4 regions of the Cytobacillus kochii genome follow, and region 1 is predicted to be linked to each of the others. Evidence: riboswitches for the same ligand, from Rfam matches in the RefSeq annotation. Region 1 holds a riboswitch; each other region holds the start of a gene.

What was found. Region 1 has a riboswitch for thiamine pyrophosphate ahead of thiW (energy coupling factor transporter S component ThiW). Riboswitches for the same ligand answer to the same signal wherever they lie in the genome.
Region 2: linked by a shared signal. The riboswitch ahead of LG276_RS02135 (3-oxoacyl-ACP reductase) and the one ahead of thiW (energy coupling factor transporter S component ThiW) in region 1 are both predicted to bind thiamine pyrophosphate.
Region 3: linked by a shared signal. The riboswitch ahead of LG276_RS09050 (ABC transporter substrate-binding protein) and the one ahead of thiW (energy coupling factor transporter S component ThiW) in region 1 are both predicted to bind thiamine pyrophosphate.
Region 4: linked by a shared signal. The riboswitch ahead of thiT (energy-coupled thiamine transporter ThiT) and the one ahead of thiW (energy coupling factor transporter S component ThiW) in region 1 are both predicted to bind thiamine pyrophosphate.

Annotation. Positions count from the first base shown of each region.
Region 1 covers NZ_CP085254.1:2,396,225-2,401,097, forward strand. The annotation lists gene thiM (hydroxyethylthiazole kinase) at 1-441, opposite strand, end outside; gene thiD (bifunctional hydroxymethylpyrimidine kinase/phosphomethylpyrimidine kinase) at 441-1,247, opposite strand; gene thiW (energy coupling factor transporter S component ThiW) at 1,216-1,737, opposite strand; TPP riboswitch at 1,809-1,901, opposite strand; TPP riboswitch at 1,944-2,051, opposite strand; gene LG276_RS12440 (shikimate kinase) at 2,177-2,683, shown strand; gene LG276_RS12445 (hypothetical protein) at 2,822-3,769, opposite strand; gene LG276_RS12450 (nuclease-related domain-containing protein) at 3,977-4,873, opposite strand, start outside.
Region 2 covers NZ_CP085254.1:377,494-382,366, forward strand. The annotation lists gene LG276_RS02125 (AarF/ABC1/UbiB kinase family protein) at 1-734, shown strand, start outside; gene LG276_RS02130 (glycosyltransferase family 2 protein) at 852-2,387, shown strand; TPP riboswitch at 2,473-2,574, shown strand; gene LG276_RS02135 (3-oxoacyl-ACP reductase) at 2,667-3,422, shown strand; gene LG276_RS02140 (IclR family transcriptional regulator) at 3,640-4,407, opposite strand; gene LG276_RS02145 (polysaccharide biosynthesis protein) at 4,605-4,873, opposite strand, start outside.
Region 3 covers NZ_CP085254.1:1,706,749-1,711,621, forward strand. The annotation lists gene LG276_RS09035 (ABC transporter ATP-binding protein) at 1-311, opposite strand, end outside; gene LG276_RS09040 (ABC transporter permease) at 308-1,072, opposite strand; gene LG276_RS09045 (thiamine-binding protein) at 1,072-1,362, opposite strand; gene LG276_RS09050 (ABC transporter substrate-binding protein) at 1,362-2,369, opposite strand; TPP riboswitch at 2,450-2,562, opposite strand; gene LG276_RS09055 (cell wall hydrolase) at 2,748-3,386, shown strand; gene LG276_RS09060 (twin-arginine translocase TatA/TatE family subunit) at 3,589-3,783, shown strand; gene LG276_RS09065 (peptide chain release factor 3) at 4,024-4,873, shown strand, end outside.
Region 4 covers NZ_CP085254.1:311,352-316,224, reverse strand. The annotation lists gene LG276_RS01795 (LysR family transcriptional regulator) at 1-497, shown strand, start outside; gene LG276_RS01790 (peptidoglycan DD-metalloendopeptidase family protein) at 566-1,540, opposite strand; gene LG276_RS01785 (hypothetical protein) at 1,568-1,810, opposite strand; TPP riboswitch at 1,946-2,050, shown strand; gene thiT (energy-coupled thiamine transporter ThiT) at 2,155-2,733, shown strand; gene LG276_RS01775 (helix-turn-helix transcriptional regulator) at 3,316-3,546, opposite strand; gene LG276_RS01770 (DUF2975 domain-containing protein) at 3,557-4,033, opposite strand; gene LG276_RS01765 (serine hydrolase) at 4,836-4,873, opposite strand, start outside.

The sequences.
Region 1 (4,873 bases):
AATTGCCCCTGCATCAACACCACGCGTTTTAGTATTATTACCAATAAGAGCTGAAATTTCAGAAGCATTGCCACGAATAATGGACACTTTTATTGTGCTAATTAACTCCTTTGCCTTATTTGTGCGATAATTGGTTGCACCAACACCCACTGGATCAAATATTACTGGAATTCCTTTTTGATTGGCAGTTTGTCCAGCTTTAATCATCGCCGCAAACATTGCATCATTAATAGTACCAAAATTAATTACGAGCCCATCTGCCATCATAGCCATTTCTTCTACTTCTAAGAGTTGTGTGGCCATAACAGGTGAACCGCCCATTGCTAGGGTCACATTGGCACAATCATTAATAGTTACTGTATTTGTTAAATGATGAATGAGTGGGGTATGTTCTTTTAACTGCTGAAAGATTCTCTCAACTGCTTCACTTGAAATCGTCATTATCTTTCCTCCACCTTTGCTTTGTTGTATAACTCATAAAAATGATTTGTCGGACCATGCCCATGACCGAGTGCTAGACTATGCTCAATCGCTATAGAAATATAATTCTTCGCAGACTGTATGGCCTCAACAAGTTCTTCCCCTTTTGCTAACCCGGCAGCAATGGCAGATGAGAGAGTGCAACCTGTACCATGGGTGTTTTTTGTCTCTACTCTTCGACCATTAAACCAGTTGAAACTTTGACCATCCCATAATAAGTCATTCGGTTCTCCTTCTAAATGTCCACCTTTTAATAAGACGGCTTTTGGCCCTAATTCATATAACTTTTTACAAGCTTGCTCCATGTCTTCAACCGTGCGAATCGTCATACCCGAAAGTACTTCAGCTTCAGGAATGTTTGGCGTAATTACAGTCGCAAGTGGTAACATCTTCGCTTTTAATGCCTCAATAGCTTGTTCCTTTAAAAGATGATGTCCACCTTTCGAAACCATAACAGGATCTAACACAATCACTTTTGGACTATAATGATTTAAACGGTCTGCGACGATTTTTACAGTCTCACTAGATGACAACATCCCGATTTTGACAGCATCAACCTGGATATCATCAAACACAGCTTCTATTTGGTCTTTTATAATATTGATTTCAATATCCTGTACCGATCGTACCTCTACTGTATTTTGAGCGGTAATCGCCGTAATGACGGACATGCCGAACACACCATTGGCGGAAAAAGTTTTAAGATCTGCTTGAATCCCAGCTCCTCCTCCTGAATCAGAACCTGCGATCGTTAATGCTGTTTTCATTGATGTAACCTCCAATAGCTTTATTCTTTATTAATACTCTTAATAAACCATATCCTAAAATTGCTCCAGTAAACGAGCTCACCATAAATGCTGGTAGAAATCCGAAAAGGGTGGCTTCTTGTCCTAAAAGTAATGTACTAATCGGATAAGTCGCTACTGCCCCTATCATTCCCGTTCCAACGACTTCACCTAGTGCTGAGAAGCCAATTTTTTTCGTTTTTTGATAAAGGAACCCTGCAAGTAATGCGCCAATCATACTCCCGGGGTAGGCAAAAACACTTCCTGTCCCCATCATATTTCTCAATGTAGATGAAAGAAACGCTTGACTAACGGCATACCATGGTCCAAGAAGTACAGCAGATAATACATTCGCCAAGTGCTGAATCGGAAAAATTTTCGCTATTCCAATCGGAATAAAAATGAGACTACTCGACACAGTAGTGATGGCTGCAATCGTTGCCGTCATCGTCATTTTTTGGATTTTATTCATAGACCTTTCCTCCTTTCGATAAAAATAAAAAAGCCGCTAGTTTGTATAAGCGGCTTTGGTCATCATGATATGTATGACGTCACTCGCTTCCCTACGCTAGTATTAACTAGATCAGGTTCAAAGGGTTCATCTCAGCCAAGTATTTGGCACCCCTAGCATTTATTCATATATAAAAAAATCCTCTACTTCCAAAAGGAAGCGAGGACGACTACATCGACACACTTCCCTCCACTGGTACAAACCAGATCAGGTTCAAAGGGTTTTGAACGGCATTCAATCTCAGCCTCTATGTGAAGGCACCCCCAGTGAAAACTTATAATATATGATGTCAATATAACATGAAATGATAGAAATGAAAATAAAAAACATGGGATAGAAACGATGTTGCGACATAAAACGTTATGATATGATATTTATATAACATTCGGGAGGACAGTCTATGGAAGATAAGAGTATTGTACTTATTGGGTTTATGGGGGTCGGAAAGACATCCATAGGAACGGAATTAGCTAAGAAATTACAGTGGGGTTTAATCGACACGGATGAACGCATTGAACAACAGTTCAAGATGTCAACTTCAAAAATTTTCCTTGATCATGGTGAAGAAGTTTTTCGAAAAGCTGAAAGCGAGTTGATTGAACAACTATCTGCCGAAGAAAAACAGATTCTTTCATTAGGCGGCGGTGCCTTTTTAAACAGTAAGAACCGCGAAATATGTTTACAAAACAGTACCGTTGTCCTTATCGAGCTCTCATGGGAAAAGTGGCTTGACCGATACCCATTGATTAAAGATACAAGACCGAAATTAAATGGTCTTTCTACTGATGAAATGTATCATCTATACAAAGAAAGACAAGCTCATTATCAACCATATCATCTAAAAATCAATGTTGACGGGAAAACAGCTGAAGAAGCTGCTGAATTGATTATTAGTGGGATAAGATAAAGCTAGTGATGATTATGGTTATGGTTCATTAGGACGTTTCTTCTACTATCTAAGTATTTCGCATTATCCTAAACGAATTTATGAAAGCCGGGCACTCCCTTGCTCGGCTTTCATTTGTGTTTGGTTCATAATAAATTGCTAAATAACTCCTTTTTGCGGGGCGCTCACCTCTGGCTTTCTTTCCGAGGGACTTACTAAACCCTTTTGCGGGGCGCTTATCTCTGGTTTTCTTTCTGAGGGACTTGCTAAACCCTTTTGCGAGGCGCTCATCTCTGGTTTTCTTTCTGAGGGACTCGCTATCCCCTTTTGCGGAGCGCTCATCTTTTGTTTCCTTTCTGAGGGACTTGCTAAACCCTTTTGCGGGGCGCTCAGCTCTGGTTTTCCTTCTGAGGGACTTGCTAAACCCTTTTGCGGGGCGCTCAGCTCTGGTTTTCCTTCTGAGGGACTTGCTAAACCCTTTTGCGGGGCGCTCATCTTTAGTTTCCTTTCTGAGGGACTTGCTAATCCCTTTTGCGGGGCGCTCACCTCTGGTTTTCCTTCTGAGGGACTTGCTAAACCCTTTTGCGGGGCGCTCATCTTTAGTTTCCTTTCCGAGGGACTTGCTAAACCCTTTTGCGAGGCGCTCACCTCTGGTTTACCTTCTGAGGGACTTGCTAAACCCTTTTGCGGGGCGCTCAGCTCTGGTTTTCCTTCTGAGTGACTTATTAAACCCTTTTGCGAGGCGCTCATCTCTGGTTTCCTTTCTGAGGGACTTGCTAATCCCTTTTGCGGGGCGCTCATCTCTGGTTTTCCTTCTAAGGGACTTGCTAAACCCTTTTGCGAGGCGCTCATCTCTGATTTTCCTTCTGAGGGACTTGCTATCCCCTTTTGCGAGACGCTCATCTCTGATTTACCTTCTGAGGGACTTGCTAAACCCTTTTGCGAGGCGCTTATCTCTGGTTTTCCTTCTGAGGGACTTGCTATCCCCTTTTGCGGGGCGCTCATCTCTGGCTTTCTTTCCGAGGGACTTGCTATCCCCTTTTGCGGGGCGCTTATCTCTGGTTTACCTTCTGAGTGACTTGCTATCCCCTTTTGCGAGGCGCTCATCTCTGGCTTTCTTTCCGAGGGACTTGCTATCCCCTTTTTGCGATGTCATCTAGATTTTTTCTTTTATTTTGTGCACAAAGTCTTTTTTTTCAACTTATAACTGCTTACTAGTAGATTGAACCCATCAGAATACCGATCAATCTATACGGTACTGTTACTTCACTTCATTACTAAATAATTCAACTATTTCTTCTTTTTTAAAACCCATTAATGATAATAAAAATAATTTCCACCACCATTAAGTGTATATTTCTCTTGTAAGAATCGTTGTATTGCGGAACTACTGATTGCTCCTCCACACCAATCATAAATCGCCGTCTTTGTTACTTTTTCTGATGGAAAAAGAATAATAAAGTCATTGATTGCTTCACTTAATGCATCATAAGATGAAATGTTCCTCCTACATTTTGAGCAATGAAATTTGCGCAAACTCGCTCGCCTCATCTGCCCACTGCACTCTCGACAAACCACTCCTTTTACCAAATCCTCCGTACAATAATCGATTTTTCTAGCATAATTCATTTCTTCTTTATGATGACTCAAAAAAGTGTGAACAATTTTTGTATGAAATGGAGAGTGTTGAATGTCTATTTGATTTAGTTCTCTTAATAATCGTGGAATTTGCGGTGGAAGAATAACATTTTGTTTCTTTGTACGGTCATATAACATAAACTCGGGATGAACAAAAACAAGTAGATAATCAAATGCAATGTTTAATTCGTGCTTAGTAAGGAATTGGTGTAGGAGGGTTTCATTTCTTTGGATTTGTAGAAGGGGATTTTTAATTTCCTTGTTTGTTGGTGAATACCATTTAGTGTCCTGAACCAAAAAATCACCACTATAATTTTTCACTTCGAAAGCAATGAGTTTGTGGGGAGTTAAACAGAGTGCATCAATTTGGAAGGATGTATGATTAATTTCTAGCAATACATCATAAAGAATGGGGAATTTTGGTGAAAGTTGCTGCAAATCATCTCGCCATTTACTTTCTCCTTCATATCCTTTTTCTAACATTTTGAGATATTGTTCATTCTCAGGGGACAATTTTGATCTAAGATGGAGCACGCGTAATAATCGGAGTTGATAAGAGGGTTTGAGTGGTTT
Region 2 (4,873 bases), 2.0 Mb from region 1:
AGGATATGAAAGAAAATTTAGCATCATTAATTATTGCCATGTTGCGGCAAAGCACCGATGGAGTCATTAAAGCCATCACTAAAATGGGAATTGTCCAAGATGATGTCGATGTTGAACTTTTAAAAATTGATGTTGATTTACTAAGAGAAAGATACTATGATATTCCATTTAGTGAAATATCAATTGGCGAGGCGGTTAATGATTTGTTTTCCGTTGCCAATCAACATCATATACATATCCCAACAAACCTAACATTAGTGGGGAAAACATTGTTGACAATGGAAGGTATTGTTGAAAAACTTGATCCTAATATAAGCATTTTAAAAATTGCTGAGCCTTTTGGTAGACGATTAATTGTTAATAAATATCGTCCTGATCATTTGGCGAAAGATTCGCTAGCGCATATCGGGGAGTATTTTGATATTCTTAAGGAAGCACCGTATAATTTGAAAGATTTGATTGCTCTTATCAAAAAGGGAAAAATCCCGCTCGAGTTGAACTTGCCAAACAGTGAAAAATTTCTAACGAGAATTGACCGTATCAGCAACCGGCTAGCATTTAGTATCGTGTTGCTGGCATTTTGCATTATAATGGTAGGCTTAATTATCGGTTCCGCCCTTGGCAGGCAATCATCTCTCCTATGGAATATACCAGCAGTAGAAATCGGCTTCGTCATTGCGATATTAATGTTCTTATTTCTTATATACACCATCATTAGAGCAGGGAGATTCTGACGACTCTCTGCTTTTTGTTTTGGCTACAATTTTTCTGATTTCACTACACAAGCAAATCATGGTGAGAATATAGTGTAGAGAGGTGAACGATTTTGTCAATAAACGTTAATGTTGCTTATGATTAATACAAAAATTCTCATTGGTAGTCCAATTAATCAAGATCCCGATATTTTAAAAGAGTTTCTGCTTTCGTTAGCTAATTTACAAACGGATACAATGGAGATTCATTATTTTTTCATAGATGATAATCAGAATGAAGAATCAAGTAGACTACTACGTCATTTTGCCAGATGGAAGAACGATGTTGCGATTTTATCCGCAAAAGAAGATAGTATCTATATTCGCACCGACTTTACACATTTCTGGAATGATGCTCTCATCTGGAAGGTTGCTCGCTTCAAAGATATGCTTATTGAGCAGGCAAAATTTGAAGAATTTGATTATTTGTTTTTAGTTGACTCTGATTTGCTTTTACACCCGGATACCCTTCATACACTTATTTCCACGAAAAAAGAAATTGTTTCAGAGGTATTTTGGACGGCTTGGCAAGAGGGGACAATTCCTTATCCGCAAGTGTGGTTAACAGATGAATATACCCACTGGAGACAGGCGGATGAAGGTGTTATAACAGACGAAGAAAAGGCCGTTCAAACCGAGGCCTTTATTCAACAGTTACAAACTCCAGGTGTTTATGAAGTAGGAGGATTAGGTGCGTGCACGCTAATTAGCAGGAAGGCTTTGTTAGCAGGTGTTCATTTTAGTAAAATTAAAAATCTCAGTTTTTGGGGAGAAGATCGACATTTTTGTGTGAGAGCAGTGGCATTGGGACTGGATCTACATGTAGACACACATCTCCCAGCTTATCATATTTATCGATCATCTGACCTTACAGGCATACCCGCATTTAAAGAAAAATGTCAGTATGCGTATAGCGAACTACCTATTTATCCAGAAAAAGCAGAAAGCCATCAAATTCGCTTATCGATGATTGTGAAGAATGAAGAAGGTCGTTATTTACAAACGATGTTAATGAAAGTAAAGCCATTTATCGATGAAGCTGTGATTATAGATGATGCTAGTACTGATCAGACTATATCGATTTTCTTGCAAGAACTAAAAGGTATGCCAATTAAATTGGTCAAGAATGCAAGCTCCCAGTTTGCCAATGAAGTGGAACTAAGAAAACAACAGTGGTTAGAAGCAACGAATTGTTTTTTAGGTTGGGTATTAAATCTTGATGCAGATGAATGGTTTGAGGAGAGTTTTATTGATTATATTGATGACTTTGTTAAACAGGATACTATCGACCTGTACTGTTTTAGACTGTATGATATGTGGGATGAAGACCATTATCGTGAAGATGAATACTGGCAAGCACATTTCTTATACCGTCCATTTCTAGCAAGAGTTGAATCAACCTTTCAGCCTGTCTGGAAAGAAACACCTCAACATTGTGGGAGATTTCCAGAAAACATCTTCCAACTTACCCACAGTTTATCCACAATACGAGTCAAGCATTTAGGCTGGGCAAAAGAAAAAGATCGATTAGAAAAGTATGAGAGATATAAGCTGCTTGACCCGAATAGCCTCTACGGTAATGAGAAACAATATGAATCGATTTTAGATAAGAATCCCCGTTTAAAACAATGGTGAGAAACATAAAGGAAATGGTCAATTAAGAACTGAACTTCGATTCATAGCTAGGAAACTATTTGTATGCTAAACTAAAAATAATTAAAAATTGTTGCAGGGGGACTCAGAAAATGAGTTGAGAAGGTTAAAACCTGACCCTTAGAACCTGTTCGTTAAGACGATCGTAGGGAGCATCTTCCAACTATATGCATACGTATGGTAGGCTCTCCATTTTCGGGGAGCCTTTTGTTTTGTTTTCCTGAACATTTTTAATTACATCTATTGAAAAGAGGGAATAGCGTGAGAGAAGAAGTCGTGTTAGTAACAGGAGCAAGTCGTGGATTAGGAGCTGCAATTGCTCAAAAGTTCGGTAAGGAAGGCTACAAGGTAGTCGTTAATTATTATAATAATAAAGAAAAAGCCGATGCAGTAGTTGAACAAATCGGGCAAGATCGTGCATTGGCTATCCAAGCTGATGTTAGAGATCATCAAGCAGTAAAAGCAATGGTAGCAGACACAATTGCTCATTTTGGCCGCTTGGATATCGTTGTCAATAATGCATTAGTTCAATTTAAATTTGATCCTGTGGCACAGGCGAAAGTAGAGGAATTATCTTGGGCTAGCTACCAAACCCAGTTTGAAGGCGCGATAAAAGCAAGCTTAAATGTTGTTCAATCTGCTCTTCCGGCTCTAAAGGATTCACAGCAAGCCCGTGTGATTGGTATTGGCACGAATCTTTACCAGAACCCAGTCGTTGCCTACCATGAATATACAACAGCCAAAGCGGCATTAATTGGCTTTACACGCAATATGGCCAAAGAGCTCGGACAGTATGATATTAATGTGAATATGGTTTCCGGTGGATTATTAGAAACAACGGATGCAAGTGCTGTTACTACCCCTGAGGTATTTGCGATTGTGGCTGATAACTCTGCTATCCGCCGTGTGACAAAACCAGAAGACGTAGCAGAAGCAGTTGTTTTCTTAGCCTCTCCAGGCGCTAAAGCGATTACGGGACAAAATCTAGTCGTTGATCATGGATTGACGATGAACTAAGATAAAAAAGGTCGTCATCTTTGTTTATGGCGGCCTTTTTCAATAAATGGACTTATTTTGTAGGTTGATAGTTAGTAAAGTGCTTATATTAGCAAATGTACGTCTAAGTCGAAGCTAAACTCCAATTTATTCGTAGAAAAGAATATTTTTAAAAATTTAACTTAATTTTCTCGCTAGTATTTTATTTTTCTAGATGTTAAAACGGTTGATTGAACGCTCAATCAGTATTGTTCAATTTTTTTCCTTGTTTATATCGATAGCCAAACATAGACGATGCTTGTAAGTGAAACTTCAGCAGTTGCTTGCTCATCGGATCCGTTGCTTCCTTAGGCATCTTATCGTTAAATCCAACAACAGTCACTGCACCGAGTAATTGATTTTGGTAGTCTAGCAAAGGGACGGAAGCAGAAGAAATTGATGGAATTAAAGGTTCGGTAGCGAAGGATATTTTCGATTGTTGAATCATTTGCCATTCTGCGTTATCGATCGCATCCCCGTTTCCAAGCCAATCTTTTGTCAGTACTGGGTTTAAGAAACTTAAGAAAATCTTCCCCGCGGCAGATGTTGGTGGCAAGCTTCCGCCTAGTTGTGTACCAATATGAAGTGGTTCATTCGAATGACAAATCTTTGTCGTAATTGGTCCGTTGTTTGTCCATAATGAAAACGAAACGGTGCAGGAAGTAAGCGAAGAAAGTTCCTGCATATAAGGAGTGATTGCATCGGCAATATCACGACTACCAAAGGCGGCTGTACCATATTGAATCAATTTGCTGCCAAGGTAATACAGGTTTGTCCCTTTTTCTCGATAGAGCATGTTCAATTGTGTAAGTGTATTTAAATATTTATATAAATTACTTTTCGTAATACCGGTTTCTTCTTGAATGGTTGAGAATTTCATTGGGGTATCTTTTTGATAGATTAATTCGATGATAGAAATGCCTATTTGCAAGGATTGTATCATCGTACTACTTTTTTGTATTTCCATGTATGTAACTCCTCATTATGCTAGTCATGTTGAATCCTAATTTATCAGAAACGACATCAAACAACAACCTCCCTTTAGAGGGTTGGTAGGATATCCCTATAAATTCAGTATATATAAGAATAGTTAGTGAGTTGGCGATTATTAACTTGGTCAATGAAGGCGCTCAACTCACGAAAAATAGGGAGCGGTCAAATATATTAATTTAACCTTTTCCATTTTTTTAGCTCTTTCTGAACATAGGATAATGATTGTAGTTTTTCTTTTAGTTCAGCTATAGAGAGACGATAAGTATTATTGGAGTGATATTCTTCTACAGAGTTTGTATCAGTTTCTATTCTGGTATCTCGAGGAATGCGATAGAAGCCTTCAAGATCAATGGCTTTCGCTGCTTCTTCTTTTGTTAGTAAAACTTCATAGAGCTTTTCTCCCGGCCGTGTGCCAATTAATTCTAAAGGAAGGTTAACAT
Region 3 (4,873 bases), 690 kb from region 1:
CCGATCTCCCCACTTAATTCTTGTCCTAACATTACGTTATGTAAGACTGTTCTCCATGGGAGTAGGGAGGACGATTGAGGCATATAACTAACAGAACCTTTTTTATTTATAATAGGTTGTCCATTTAAAAGGATGACACCATTATCGGGTGGCATCATTCCACCGATTAAATTAAATAATGTACTTTTACCACTACCTGAAGGTCCGATAATTGAAACGAATTCACCTTCATTTACTGTCATAGAAATATCTTTTATTACATGATTTCTTGAATATCTTTTTTCAATAGATTTAAGTTGTAAAAGACTCATATTTGCTTCTCCTTTATATGCCAACGTACCAGTTTACTTTCGATGAGATGAATAAAGCCCAAAAGTATTAAGCTCATGATCATAATAATGATAATGGCCACAAAGACGCGATCTGTTCTGAAAGAAGAAGAAGCGAGCGTCATATACACACCTAGGCCATTTTTCGCACCTAGCCATTCAGAAATAACCGCGCCCATTACACTATATGTAGCAGAAATCTTAATCCCGGAAAATAAGGATGATAATGAAAAGGGGAGTTCTAGCTTCCAAAATAACTGCCATTTACTTGCACCAGCCATAAGCATATAATGTTTCAGGTTTTTAGGTGTATGCTCGAAACCGTTTAATGTGGCTATGACAATAGGAAAAAAACAAACAAGGGTGATCACGATTAATTTAGGTAATAAACCGAACCCAAACCAAATGACGAGTAATGGTGCTAACACAATAATTGGAATGTTTTGAGATAATATGAGTAAAGGGTAGATTGCTTCTTTTAAAAACGGAACTAGATGAAGCGTGATAGCAGTAAAAATTCCAATCGTAGTACCAATTACAAGTCCTATGGTGGTCAATTGTATGGTTGATAATAGGTGGGGGGTAAGGGAATCCCACCCGGCTATTGCTTCAGATAGAATACTTGTTGGAGCAGGAAGTAACCATGGTGGTATAGCAAATAGCATTACAGCGGTTTCCCACAAAATAATTAAAAGCAAGAGCACCAATAAAGCGCTCCAGCTTTTTATAAACTTCTGCAACATTAGCGGTACTTCTCAGTTAATGTATTTAAAGTGATGCCTTCTGGCTGGTAAAGAACTTTAATTTGAGAAATAACATTCGGACTTCCAAGCTCAACCATACGTTCATTCATTTTTGTTATGATAGGAAACAGTTCTGATAAATGACCTTCCATAGTCGTTTCTAAAGAGTTTACCTCATATGGAATACCAGCTTTATCAATAATCGAAATCGCTTCGTCTACAAGAGCGATAACGTCTAGTCCGTTAGCTGATTTTGGAATGATTTGTATACTTACTAAAGCTTTTGCCATTATTTTTTCCCTCCATTTGGTAAAAATTGATTTGTAAATGCTTCCTCTGCATCTAATGGTTTATCTAATAGATTATATTCAAGCATCCAATCAGCATAATTCTCCCATACTGATAAGTCTTGTTCTCCCCATTGTGCTGCATCATCTTGATATCGCTCTGCTAGCCAGAATTGAGATGCTTTTACCAATTCTTCATCTAAATCAGGCGCAGCTGCAAGTAAAATGTTTGCAGCCTTTTCTGGTTGTTCAATTGCAAATGTGTACCCTTTGGAAACGGCTTTCATAAAGGCTTGAACAATATCAGCATTTTTATGAATCATCTTTTCATTCGTAGCAATAACGGGTGTATAGTAATCTAGTTTTTTGGAGTAATCAGTCAGATATATCATGTTTAATTCCTCACCACGTAATTCCGCTTCTACTCCTGTCCACCCATAATAAATCCAAGAAAAATCAACATCTCGTTTAACAGCTGTAAAGAAGTCTGTGTCACCTATATTAAGAATGGAGACTTTATTAATATCTGCATGATCATTTTTCATTAAAGAATCAATCACTGATTTTTCAACAGGTGCACCGAACCCACCATACGTATGATCTTCAAAATCTTTCGGCGTGTGAATGTTTTTGCTAACTGGTGAAGCAAACCCCGAGGTATTATGTTGGATGATGGCTGCAATCGAGACGATTGGCACATCTTGGACTCTAGCTTGCGTGATTGCTTCTTGTACACTTACGCCAAAATCTGCTTTTCCTGAAGCGATGAGCTGATCCGCCCCTGTTTCGCCTGGCATCATGATTTCAACTTCTAATCCTTCTTCTGCGAAGTAACCCTCTGCTGCTGCAACATAAATGCCCGTATGATTTGTATTTGGGGTCCAATCAAGTACAAAGTTTACTTTTTTTAATTCATTTTCTCCCATTTCTGTTTGTGCATCTTCACTGGAATTCCCGCACCCAGCTAATAGAAACACGCTGAAAAGAAGCAATATGAACCATCCTTTCATTCCATTTCCTCCTTTTTATTTTTTGAAGGAAATAAAAAACGCCCAAAGGATTCACCATGGGCGCATATCAAAAACATATGAATTGTTTTAAATATGTTCCCTACGCTGCTATGAGGCAGATCAGGTTCAAAGGGTCATCATCTAAAACGGATGAAATCTCAACCAGCAATTACTGGTCCCCCCACATTTTGGTTTATTTGCGTTTTTATTTCCACCATTATTATAGCAGAAGTTTATTATAATGCTAGTCTAAATTAAGATGGGAGAAATATCCTGATTACCCATGGAAAACATTGCGTTTGAAGTAGTCTTTCTATCCATGTTAGTCTTAATTTTGTTATTTTGATTTAAATGTATATTTGAATGGAGGAAAAAATATTGAAACTGATTGCAGTTATCTTTGCAGCGAGTACATTGTTTTTAGTCCATTTCATCCAATCTGCTGATTTACGCGTTTATGCTGAGACATTAGATGTTTATGATATATATGAGGTTAAAGGGAACGAAACAATTTCTTCCATTGCTGATCAATTAGAAGTGTCTGAGGAAGAATTAACAATGATGAATCACCTAGAAGATCGAACGGTTCAAAAAGGTGATAAGCTTATCGTTCCTAAAGTAGAGGAAAAAGAAAAGAAAGAAAAGAAGCCTGACATTTCGTTAACATCTGAGGAGAAGGATCTTTTAGCAAGACTTATCCATGCAGAAGCGAAAGGCGAACCGTTTGAAGGAAAGGTAGCTGTTGCAGAAGTTGTGATTAATCGAGTGCAGGACGAACGTTTTCCTGATACCATTCGTGGTGTTATTTATGAAAATAAGCAATTTCAACCTGTTGATAATGGTTCGATTAATAAGCCTGCAGATAAAGAAGCAAAAAAAGCAGTAAAGCAAGCAATGAAAAATCATGCATTGCCAGATGAAACGGTCTTTTTCCACAATCCAACAATCGTACCGCAATCTTGGTTGAATACGAGAGAAGTTGTTACAGAAATCGGTAATCACCGTTTTTCTATGTAAAGCAAACCCTTCTATCTTATTGAACGAAGATGAACTAATGATAAGGAGCCATGGGTGACATCAGTCACATGAGGCTCTTTTTATCGTGTTAAAAAGGATTGCTAATAAGGAATTTACTTGCCTTTATTTGGTGTTCAATTATAATGGGAATTGAAATATAAATAATCACCTTACGTTATGTCTTACATAAAGGAGTGATACTATGTTATCAAATATTGGTATACCAGGTCTCATTCTTATACTTGTACTGGCCCTCATTATTTTCGGGCCGAAGAAGTTACCTGAAATTGGACGAGCTGTGGGAGAGACGTTGAAAGAGTTTAAAAACTCTGCTAAAGGTTTAGCTAATGATGATGAGGACTCTAATGAGAAGAAGAAAAACAATTTAGAGAAGTAATTTCAACTAAAAGTTGGCATATCTTATGTCAGCTTTTTTGTTTGTAATGAAACTTGCATTTAAGCTTGGATGACAAGAGGATTATATATTGTGTATAAAACGTGCAAACTCATTGGTTATCTTTTTAAAGAAAATGCCATATATTGATTACGCATTGCAAAGTTTCTAATACAAGGATAAAATTGAGGGTACGCAGTAGCGACAGATAAGAATTTATACATGTTAGTGAGGAATTTTATTATGAGTACATTTAAAGACGAAGTATTATCGCGTCGAACATTTGCAATTATTTCCCACCCGGATGCTGGGAAAACAACCTTAACAGAAAAGCTTCTTTTATTCGGAGGGGCCATTCGTGATGCAGGGACTGTTAAAGGGAAAAAGACAGGGAAATATGCAACAAGTGACTGGATGGAAATAGAAAAACAACGTGGTATTTCGGTTACGTCTAGTGTTATGCAGTTTGAGTATAATCAAGCTAAAATCAATATCTTAGATACACCAGGACACCAAGATTTCAGTGAAGATACTTATCGTACATTAACAGCAGTGGATAGTGCAGTTATGATCATTGATTCAGCAAAGGGGATCGAGGATCAGACTTTAAAACTCTTTAAAGTTTGCCGTATGAGAGGTATCCCTATTTTTACATTTATCAATAAATTGGATCGACAAGGTAAGATGCCGTTAGAGCTTTTAGCTGAATTAGAAGAAGTAATGGGGATTGAATCATATCCGATGAATTGGCCAATAGGAATGGGGAAAGAGTTTTTAGGCATTTATGATCGTTTTAATAATCGTATTGAACAATTTAGGGTAGATGAAGAGGATCGTTTCCTTGAATTGAATGATGAAGGAGAAATTAACGAAGAACATGCTCTAAAACAATCAGGGCTTTATGAACAAACGTTAGAAGAAATTATGTTATTAAATGAAGCGGGTAATGAATTTTCGCGTGACCGCATTGCTTCAGGGGATTTAACACCTGTTTTCTTTGGCAGTGCTTTGACTAATTTTGGTGTGCAAACGTTTTTGGAATCTTATTTACAGTTTGCTCCTTCTCCTCAACCAAGAGAATCGACTGTTGGAG
Region 4 (4,873 bases), 2.1 Mb from region 1:
ATACAGATCAGGTGATTAATAGTGTGAGGCGGTTAGAAGTAGATATCGGTTTAGTGGAAGGGCAAACCTATGCAAGAGAGGTGGTCCAAACACCCTTTGCAGAAGATCGTTTAGTGATTGTCTGTTCACCTGCCTATGAAGGAAATTTTCATTCGATAGATGATTTGCATGATCAGGAATGGATTATCCGCGAAGAAGGTTCGGGGACAAGGCAATCATTTGACCACCTGATCGAATCTCATCAAATGAGAGTCAAATCCACCTTCATCATCAGCTCTACCCAAGGAATAAAAAGTAGTGTAAAAAGTGGACTAGGACTCGCCTTACTATCCGAGGCAGCCATACAAGAGGAATTAACATACGGTCTATTAAAGATTGTACCGATAGAAGGCCTTTATGCAAAACGAGCCTTTTCTTATATCCTAACCAAAGGGACAAACCTTAATCGCAATACGCAATTATTAGTCGATACATTGAAATATGGTCCTGAAGCTTAGTATTTAAACAAACGTTTGATTAAATGGGAGGAATAAACAAGTTACAGGTTCTACTTTTCTCCAGATTGTTATTTAAACAACTGGAGAATAGCACGAGGAACGGCAAAGATGTAATCTGCAAACGTCAAGGTATTTTCAACTTTGTCAAATCTCTCTTCGAATCGATCCTGATATTTAGTAAGGTTATTTGTGACAACCTCTCCTTGAATGGGTTCCAGGCGATTTTTAAAACGAATGCGAATCGATTTTCCCTTCTGCCAATCGCCAGAGTTACTGATTTGAAAATGAATATGCGCTTCAGAAGAGTTACCTGAGTTCCCACATTTGCCAAGTAATTGTTTTTGGCGAACTTGTTCTCCTTCTTTCACAATAATCGTATCTTTTTTAAAATGAGCAATCATACTATATTCTTTATGTGCATGCTCAATCACAATATAGTTGCCTGGCGGGTGTTCTTCATCCATCTGCCCAGGTATATTGTCATCGAGGCCATCGACTACCTGAATGACCGTTCCATCTTGCGGAGCAATGACTTCGGCCCCAAAAGCATAATAACTTTCATTCTTTTCCGGTCTACCATTATATGTAGAGCCATCCTTCACCTTTAAAAGGTCATAGGCATATCTTTGATGTTCATAAGCGTAATGATAATTAATGAATTCATTTGTGCCACCCCAAAATATAAACCATTCATCCATTACTGGCATAATATATTCATTCTTCGTATAGATCTTATCTGTTTCAGGAAAGACAAAATATGGTTTTAAGTAGAGGCTTGCAATCGTATGCTTTTCGTCGAATCCAACGACGACCGCTTTTGCTTTTGTATGATCCACCCATACGAATTGATCGACATTTAAGACATTCGTCTGTGAGACTAATTGATAACTTTGTACACCTGCATTAAAAGATGAACCCATCTGGACAAAATCGGCCCTTGATACCATCCCTTGAAACACTTTTGAGGTTGCATTATAAATTTCCTTAAAATCTTCTTTTAACCAATGATCTATAAACCAATCAGTATCCATTGACCCGACCATTCCATCTACCCCCTAGGTTTCTATTCTTTATATAGAAGAGAAAATCAAACGATTCTCAAGAAATATTTTGCAGTTAATAGTTAGAAAACCACCAATAGTTACTTTAATTCGACTTGAATCTTCTAACTTTCCTTCCAAATCTCCTCTTATAGCAAGTCCTAAATTTTCATCCTGTAATTCGCCATTTACATATAGCTTTTCACCATTAATCCAGTAATTCTCAACTAGTATATGATCTCCCTGATGGTTCACTTCAAAAACCTTCTTCATGTAAATCACTCCTCGTTTATTTTTACGACTAACTCGGGAATAAGTTTCACAAATAATCTGTTTTTCTCTTACCAAAAAAAAGATTCTTGAATTATGATGAAAGTCATAGTATATTCTAACCGAGGATAAATTTAATACTTCCACAAGGGGAGCCTAATATGGCTGAGAGTGAGCGAGTTCGTTCTGACCCTAAGAACCTGTTAGATAATGCTAGCGTAGGGATCGTGGTTTTGGATATGAGCAATACTAGGCATCCATCACCGCCTATGTATTGCTTTTTTTCATGACAAAAAAGTAATACAGGTTTACTCGTTCGCTTCTCTTTTCGGAGAAGGAGGAAAAACATGAAACAAAATAAAACACTTTTTATGGTGGAAATTGCTATATTTGCAGCTTTGGCATTATTACTTGATTTCTTATCGGGCTTACTGATGGGGAGATTTTGGCCACAAGGTGGGTCCATCTCACTTGCTATGGTACCGGTTTTCTTAATGGCCTTTCGTTGGGGTATTAAAGGTGGCGTCTTAACGGGCTTATTATTAGGAGGACTACAAATCTTAACAGGAGCTGTTCCTTTTCATTTCGCCTCATGGATCATTGACTATTTCGTAGCCTTTGCTGTTGTCGGACTCGCAGGCATCTATATGAAGAAAGTTGTACAAAATTATCAAGACGGCCAATTTGCCAAAGCAAACATGTATGTTATTAGTGGCGTTTTCTTAGGAAGTTTCTTACGCTTCTTATGCCATTATTTATCAGGCATAGTCCTATTTGGTGCCTATGCTCCGGCAGATCAACCTGTCGCACTTTACTCACTCGTATATAACGGAACATATATGCTACCTACCTTTATCGTATGTGCCTTAGTCGTTGTCATGCTTTACACAACAGCCAATAAGGTCCTTCTGAAAAAAGCATATTAATCAACTAAAGGCTCTGGGGGAAACTCAGGGCCTTTTTTTTAAGATATCTTTTTGGGAGATTTTCGCACGATGAGATGGAACTGAGGAATCAGGGTGGCATGTACATCGGCGTGATATCCATAAGATAACCATGCAATCGACTCTTCACAATACTTCCAAAATGAAAGCGTCAAAAGCAGCTAGGCAAACCTCCATCATCTCTTCTATTTTCTGGCCGGCCATGATGATCCGAAGAAGACCATGATTTATAACAACGCCGAATCTGCAGATAGTTGGCAACCGACTCGATAGTTTATATCACGAAGAAGATTGAGTGTGATAGGAGAAATTTTATTAATATCGAATATAAAGGAAACGCAAACGAAATGAGCTAATGATACACATCATTAGCTCATTGGATTATAGTTAGCTCATTTGAATTCCCCTTTATGCCGATATAAGAGTGCCTCTTCATGATTCCTCTCAATCGAAATAACAGAAATTTTAATGCTGTAGAAATTGGGCTTTTTAATATTGTAATTTCTTAACGTTGTAAAATCGCATTTTCCTGACGCTACCCCGATTATGGAATAAATTTATTTTCTATACTTTATTATTCTTGAGTTCTTCGTCGCTATTGTACTCCAATATGTCGCCTGGCTGACATTCCAAAGCCTTACAAATGGATTCTAAAGTGGATAACCGAATCGCTTTTGCCTTTCCATTTTTCAAAATAGAAAGATTAGCCATCGTGATTCCAACCCTCTCCGAAAGTTCTGTGACGCTCATTTTCCTTTTCGCCAACATCACATCGATATTAATTATAATCGCCAATTCCTTCACCTCAGACCGTTAAATCATTTTCTGATTTTATATTTATCGCTTCTTGTAAAAGCCTTTCCAGAACTGCAGCGAATACTGCAATTACCATCGAAGCAAAGATAGGGACCATTCCGATTATTGCACCACCTGGGGCATCGTCTACTTGAGCTAACATAAAAACGAATGGCAAAATTGCCACATATAAGATACTGAATATGGTTGCACAGAGTTTTATATGCTTCAAAGCTTTTACGGAAATTTGCGAAAAAGCTTGGTTCTTGTCAATATAACTTAAAAGCTTAAAAGCTTTATAAAGTGCAATGTAAAAGGGAATTGCCGATAAATACATTCCGATTACAATGGGATATAACATATAGGCATAATCTGGATTTGCCGGATTATTAGGTAACCAAATCAACCCAATTATACCTAAGGAAAAAACTGGAGTACCAATAAAGAAAACGGCTATTTTTAAAAAGAGTGTTGAACCACGTTTCATAAAAAGCACCTCACTTATTTATTTCTATTTGATTTTAATATAAAATTTATCGTTTCACAATATTTTTTTGTTCCTAAACATTATTAATTTGTTGTTATAATCTTTGGATTTTAGACAAATATAAAAAAGCATTCCTTATTACAAAGAAATGCTTTAACTTAAAACTATTGGATTTATAAATCGTTCAACAAATTAGAAGGTATCTCATTTTCGAACATTCAATTATCTTCATTATTATACTTTTGTTCATTTAAAAAAGGTAAAGCCTCAGAAGAAGAAGTTAAAAAAGAGAAGTAAAGCGAACCTCATGTAATAATACACCTTGCAATACAAACCCTTCTTGACAAAGAAATATACAGCGCCCATACATTCTAGTAAACATAACGTCTCATTTATCGGGAATTCCAAAAAGCTAGAACCCTTGTGGGAACTGGCTTTTCGTTTGCGCTTTTGTTAGCCATGAAATATACATGCCAACATACAGTGATAAAGCACGAATTGTTCTTTATAAAAAATGAATGAAAATATGTATAAAATCCTCGCAAATCTCTCTCATTTAATGTGTAATTTTTACACAAAACGGAATATTGTATGTGTAGTTTGAAATAGAGCTTGAGCAAAAACACTTCGTAAATCCTTATTTTACGGTAAAAAAGAAGAATTCATTTTGAAGAAAGATTAATCAAAATGGATTCTTCTATACCAATTTTAAGGTTGTTTTTTATAAAAGAGTTTGATCATTTTCTGCCTGTGTTACTCCACAAACGTGCCCTTTAACTGAATATAAGAAGTCGCATTTCTTTCATTTAATTTTACTCAATTGGTTTATTACTTTCATTA